Desulfatibacillum aliphaticivorans DSM 15576: one gene and its partner. The protein of the gene in region 2 interacts with the protein of the main gene of each other region in a pairwise test. Links are inferred from orthologs where the notes say so. Each region holds a gene or a part of one and is shown on either strand. Other genes may lie near its edges.

Region 1 (3,135 bases), on a different replicon or contig from region 2:
GATGGACCCGGAAGAGGTCAACGAGCGTTCCGAGTCTCGCAAAAAGGCTCCTTGGTCGGGTTATTGGTTTGTCAATGTTGGAGAATGCGAAAGGCGCACCTGGAAAGATAACATTCGATACAACTTCTTGGGAGCGGGTGGCGGCAAGTGGTTTTCCAACGGTCTGAAAAGGCTGCAACCCGGCGATAAGATTTTCGCCTACCTTAAGGGGGTGGGCTACGTCGGCTTTGGTGAAGTCACCCATAAAGCAGTCATGATTGACCAGTTTATGGTCAATGAAGATGGAGCCGAAAAGCCTTTGTCAGAAGCTCAGCTAACGGCTCCACAGGCCACTGATGGCCTGGCTGATCCTGATCTATCTGAATGGGCTGTCCGCGTGGTTTGGCGCAAGACGTTTTCCAAAGAAGAGGCCAAGACATTTAAAGGAGTATTCGCCAATCAGAACATTGCATGCAAACTGAGGCACCCGGAAACTGTGGAATTTTTGGTCAAGGAGTTTGATGTTTTAGAGCAGTGAAAAATTGCAGAGGGCGGCTGTCATGTTTCACCCCCTTGAATTAGTCTCATTGCGCAAAATACCATCCGCCAATTAATGTCGGCTCTGATCCTTCATCAAGTATGGCATGCTCGTTCGACGCCGGGCGCTCCTGTCATACAACAAGATGGGATAGCTTTTATACAGTATAGGTCGCCGAAAATTTGACCGTATAGTCAATGGGCAATAGCGGCCTTGTGTTTTTGGAGGGTTTTGGGAAAAAACGTGTCGAGTTTTGCGTCGACCTATGGGGGGGATGGGGGCCTATCTCAAATGGTTCTGCCCCAAAAAGAAAAAAGGAGCTTCCTTCGGAAGCCCCTTTGTTTCTTTTTGTTTTTTTGGTCGGGGCGAGAGGATTTGAACCTCCGACCCCTTGAACCCCATTCAAGTGCGCTACCAGGCTGCGCTACGCCCCGACGAAAAACGCTTTATACTCCTGCGACCGCTCTGTGTCAAGCGATCTTATCGCCTTTTTTCGGCGATTATCAAAAAAAAGAACTTAGCCGTTCTTTTTCTCGAATTCCTTCATGAAATCCACCAGGGCTTCGATGCCTTCCTGGCTCGTGGGATTGTAGATGGATGCGCGGCATCCGCCCACGGAGCGGTGGCCTTTGAGTCCGCCCAGGCCGTTTTCCAGGGCTTGGGCCACAAAGGCTTTTTCCAGGTCTTCGCTGGGGAGGCGGAAGGTCACGTTCATCAAAGAACGGGAGTCCTTGTCCGCGGTTCCGGAGTAGAAGTCGCTGGAATCGAAAATCGAGTACAGGGTGTCCGCTTTTTTGCGGTTCCTGGCTTCCATTTTCTCCAGGCCGCCGATGGTTTCCTCGATCCACTTGACCACCAGGCCCACCGTGTAAATGGCGAAGCAGGGGGGCGTGTTGTACATGGAGTTCTTGTCGGCGAACGTGGTGTACTTGAACATGGAGGGCAGGCTTGCGGGAACCCTTTCCAGCATGTCCTTGCGGATGATGGCCACGCATACGCCTGCGGGGCCCATGTTCTTTTGGGCGCCGGCGTAGATAAGGCCGAACTTGGAGACGTCTATGGGCCTGCTCAGGATGTCGGAGGACATGTCCGCGATCAGGGGGACGTTTCCTGCTTCCGGAAAATCGTTGTAGGCCGTTCCCTTAATAGTATTGTTGGAGGTAATGTGCACGTAGGCGGCATTGGGATCCAACGGAATATTTTTGGGAATGTAGCAGAAATTCCTGTCTTCGGAGGAAGCGGCCACGTTGACGGTCTTGCCCATGGCCTGGGCTTCCTTGATGGCCTTGGAGGACCATGTGCCGGTGTTCACGTAGTCGGCGGATTGGCCTTCGGGCAGCAGGTTCATGGGAACCAGCGCAAACTGGGTGCTGGCGCCGCCCTGCATGAACAGGACCTGAAAATCGTCGCCCAGGCCCATGAGGCGGTTTATTCTTTCCACGGTTTCGTTGATCACGTCGTCGAACCATTTGGAGCGATGGCTGACTTCCATGATGGACATGCCCGAGCCTTTGAAGTCCAAGAGCTCGGCCTGGATTTCTTCAAGCACCGGCAGCGGGAGGGCGGCCGGTCCTGCATTGAAATTGTGAATTCTGTTTTTCATGGTAATTGTTTTCCTTGTGGTTATGCGCCGCTTTTTTTCCCCGGCTTTAAGTAGTCCGTTTGGATACATGTTCCGATTGTGGGTGTCAAGTGTAAAATTGGCGTGAGGACCATCGCTTTGGTCTTGACATTGCCGAATATCCTATTAGTATAACAAACTTTTCCCGATAGGGCTTAAAAGGCCCCCTGGGCGGAAACTCACGCTATTAAATAATGGAGACAAAAATGAAAGTACTTGTAAGCGACAAACTCGGAGAAGCTGGAATCCAGCTCTTTGAGGAAGCCCAAGGGATCGAGGTGGACGTAAACACCGGCCTCGAACCCGCTGAGCTCAAAAAAATCATCGGCGATTACGACGCGATAGTCATCCGCAGCGCCACCAAAGTGACCGAAGAGCTTTTGGACGCCGCCCCCAACCTGAAGGTGGTGGGCCGCGCCGGCATCGGTCTGGACAATGTGGACATTCCCGCAGCCACCAAAAGGGGCGTGGTCGTTATGAACACCCCGGGGGGCAACGTCGTCACCACCGCCGAGCACGCCATATCCATGATGTTGTCCCTCACCCGCAACATCCCCCGCGGGACCGCATCCCTCAAAGCCGGCAAGTGGGACAAAAAACTGCTCCAGGGCAAGGAAATCTTCAACAAGACCCTGGGCGTCATCGGCTTCGGCAACATCGGCTCCATCGCGGCCGACAGAGCCAGAGGGCTTCGCATGAACGTGATCGTGGCCGACCCCCACGTCACGCCCGAGCGCATTGAAAAGGCCGGCTTCGAGGCCGTCAGCCTGGACGAACTGTACGAGCGCTCCGACTACATCACGGTTCACGTGCCCAAGATGAAGGAAACCATCGGCCTTCTGAACAAGGACGCCTTCGCCAAGATGAAAAAAGGCGTGATGGTCATCAACTGCGCCCGCGGCGGCATCGTGGACGAAGCGGACCTGTACGACGCCATCCAGGAAGGCAAAGTCGCCGGCGCCGCTCTGGACGTTTTCGCAACCGAGCCTCCCGGAGT
Region 2 (3,206 bases):
GTCGGACCTGACGTAGAATCTGGCCTGTCCCTTTTTCAGGCGCTCCTTGTATTTTTCCATTTCCTTGAGGCCCGTGGAGTAGGCGCCTTCGGCAGAGGGAAAGACAAGGCTTTTGGCGCCGATCATGAACTGGTTCATGGCCAGTTCCAGATTGGGGTCGAAAGAGTCGGTGTCGCCGGTGCGGGAAAGGCGCTTGGCCAGATTTTCCGTGGTGCGGCGGGTGGCTTCCAGGACTCCAAGCTGAAATTCGTTGACGTTGTCCGTAAACTGGCGGGTGATGTCATTGGGACGCCAGCCCCAGAACCGGCCGTCCAGTTCGTATTGCATGGGCTTCATGGCCTGCTCTACAAAAAAGACGCCCTTGGGAAAGTTGGAATGTACGACCGGAGCGGCATGCGAAGAAGCTGCAGGCGCGGCCTTGTGCGTGGTTTCTTCCTTAACGGCCGGAGCAGTGTGGGATTCCGCGGCGGCTGCTGTATCATGCGCGGCAGCGGCTGCCGTATCGTGGGAGACCGCTTTCGCAGGCGTTGTTGTGTGGCTGCTGACTGTGGCATGCGAGTTGGAGGCGGTCTGATATTGCGGGGATTCCACGCCTCCGGAGAAAACCATGATGGACAGCAGGATCATAAAAACCACCATGCCTATAAACACATAGGCCATGTGCTTCCTGTCCTGCATCCAGATCCAGAGGGCGGATCCCCATTGGCTTATTTTAGCGAGAACTGCATCTTTATCCATGGTAATTTTCCTTTCCGGTTTCCAATAGGGCGCTTCAAAAGAGTGTTATCGCAGCTTCCGGTTGTCCCCCACCCGCAAGGTGAGCCTGATGGAGTCGAAATGCTCCATAAGGGGGATGACGTATTTTCTGGAAGCTCCGGTCATTTCCTTGAACTGGGGCATGGAAATCTCCCCGTTTTCCTTTAAAAAGGCCGTGAGCCTGTCCTTCAGGTCCTGGATGGCGCCGGCGTCAAAATATAAGTCTTCCTTGACCTTTACGATGGTTTGTTCGCTCACCATATGGGAAATCAAGTCCTTGGTTTTGGCCGGGTCCAGGGACATGGATTGGACGATCTCCTTGAGATACGGAGGCATGAGCTTGCCGTCCTTGTAAGCCTGGGCGATCTTGGCCCGGACCTCCTCCTGGTCCTGCTGCAGGGAAACCGTGTGGGACGCCAGCCGGATCAGGTCCTCTTCCAGGACCGCCAGGCCCGCGGAGGTCATGATTTCCAAAAGCATATGAAAGGTCTTAGCGCTCAGGATCGGCGGGAACTTGCTTTTCAGCTCTTCCTTGGGCATGCCGTTTTTCAGGGGATTGGCCTTGTGGTAATCCTCCATATACGAGACGGCCCGCTTTTCCAGGGAGTCCATGATTTTTTTATGCAGGTAGGTCTTGCTTTCCTTGTCCACAGTCACCAGGGTTTTCTGGGACAGGAGTTTGTTTGTCATTTCCTGCAGCTTCTTGGCCGGAAGATTGGTCATGACCAGCAACTGGGCGAAAGACGCGCCAGCGTAACTGGCCCCCGAAACAAGCTGGCTGACCATTTCCATGGGATCGGCGTCCAAAAGCATTTCCAGGTGCTCGATCACTTCGGGCCTGTTGGCTTTGTGCTTGGTAGGGACCGGGTTTAAAATGCGGCCGCCGCCGATAGTATCCACCGGGGAATAGCTGCGGATGACAAAATGGTCGTCCTTGACCACGGTCACGGGAGCGTCCAGCCGCATTTGGGCCAAAGCGCTTTCTCCGGGGAGCAGTTCGTTTTTGTTCAACAGGATCACGTGGCCCATGATTTCGCTGGAACCGGTGTGAAAACGCACCTTTTGGCGGGTTTTGATGGGCTTGGTCAGGCTCTTTAAGGCCTCCAAATGAATGTCCACCATATAGCTGGGGAATAAAGCCCCCGGCGAGGCCAGGACGTCGCCCCGGTTGACCGATTCCTTTTCCAAACCCTGGAAATTGATCGCCGTGCGCATGCCGGACTGGGCTTCGTTCATGGCGTCGTTATGCACCTGAATGCCCCGGACCTTGGACATGACGCCCGAAGGATAGATCTCCACGGGATCGCCCACCTGAATCTTTCCGGACGTCAGGGTGCCGGTGATGACCGTGCCGAATCCGTGCATGGTGAACACCCGGTCCACGGGCAGGCGAAACAGCCCGGAAGGCGGAAGATCTGGGATTTTTTTGCAAATGGAGTCCAGGATGGACTTGAACTCCTCCATGCCCTGGCCGGTGACGGACGAAACATGGACAATGGGGGCGTCTTCCAGAAAGGTGCCCTGGAGATATTCCATGACGTCTTCGGTCACCATCTCCAGCCATTCTTCGTCCACCATGTCCGATTTGGTCAGAACCACCATGCCGTGTTCGATGGCCAGCAGCGAGCAGATGTCCAGATGCTCCCGGGTCTGGGGCATGACGCCTTCGTCCGCGGCGATGACCATGGCCACCACGTCGATTCCCGTGGCCCCGGCCACCATGTTTTTTACGAATTTTTCATGGCCGGGCACGTCCACAATGCCCACCCGCTGCCCGCTGGGAAGGTCAATGGACGCAAAGCCCAGCTCTATGGTGATTCCCCGGGCCTTCTCCTCCTGGAGGCGGTCCGTGTCAATGCCCGTAAGGGCCTTAATCAGGCTTGTCTTGCCGTGGTCAATATGGCCGGCGGTGCCTAAAACGATTTGCTTCATAATGCGTCGGATTTATCGTTTGATTGTTTTTTTCTGAAATGCTCCCGGATGTATACGATTCCCAACAAAAAGCATCCCAGAACAATTCCCCACGCAAGATGAACCTCCGGGCGAAAAAGGCGCATGAGGACGACGGAAAATATGATCGTAAGTACTATTCGGATTGCTAAAACCACGCTTTAACTCCTGCCCTGGTAGAATTCCGTACAAGATAAAATCTATATAATTTATGGGTCAACGCGTCAATGATAAGTTTGTTTCAGACCTCGGCTTGGAAAAGACTAAACTGGGGGCTAAGGGAAATGATGGGAAGGCGGCGACTGATTCCAAATTGCGGCCATTCGAGTCATTTGCTCATTCATTTTCATGACTTTGTATCCATATCCAGCCTCCCTCCACGAGGATGACGGAGGATGGCGGCCGTAGCAGCCGTGCTGTGTTGTTGGGTTTCGCGGCGGCGACGCAAACGTTAAAATCGATTTAGGCGGGATGCACTTTCTTTACTTCAAAGAGCTGTT

The links.
Region 1: the proteins of selB (region 2) and serC interact in binary tests that used the Escherichia coli proteins (3 or more experiments, as listed by UniProt). The link is inferred for Desulfatibacillum aliphaticivorans DSM 15576 from one-to-one orthologs.

Annotation. Positions count from the first base shown.
Region 1 is NZ_AUCT01000009.1:136,517-139,651, forward strand. What follows is about bases 78-2,887. They hold serC (3-phosphoserine/phosphohydroxythreonine transaminase), read right to left. Parts: upstream 2,121-2,887; coding sequence 1,035-2,120; downstream 78-1,034. Other genes in these bases: G491_RS0110505 (PDDEXK family nuclease), read left to right, coding at 78-517; serA (phosphoglycerate dehydrogenase), read left to right, coding at 2,345-2,887. In the rest of the region: more of G491_RS0110505, read left to right, coding at 1-77; more of serA, read left to right, coding at 2,888-3,135. UniProt on the Escherichia coli protein: Catalyzes the reversible conversion of 3-phosphohydroxypyruvate to phosphoserine and of 3-hydroxy-2-oxo-4-phosphonooxybutanoate to phosphohydroxythreonine. Is involved in both pyridoxine and serine biosynthesis.
Region 2 is NZ_AUCT01000029.1:95-3,300, reverse strand. What follows is about bases 237-3,117. They hold selB (selenocysteine-specific translation elongation factor), read right to left. Parts: upstream 2,689-3,117; coding sequence 784-2,688; downstream 237-783. Other genes in these bases: G491_RS31920 (DUF2333 family protein), read right to left, coding at 237-738. Also shown: more of G491_RS31920, read right to left, coding at 1-236. UniProt on the Escherichia coli protein: Translation factor necessary for the incorporation of selenocysteine into proteins. It probably replaces EF-Tu for the insertion of selenocysteine directed by the UGA codon. SelB binds GTP and GDP.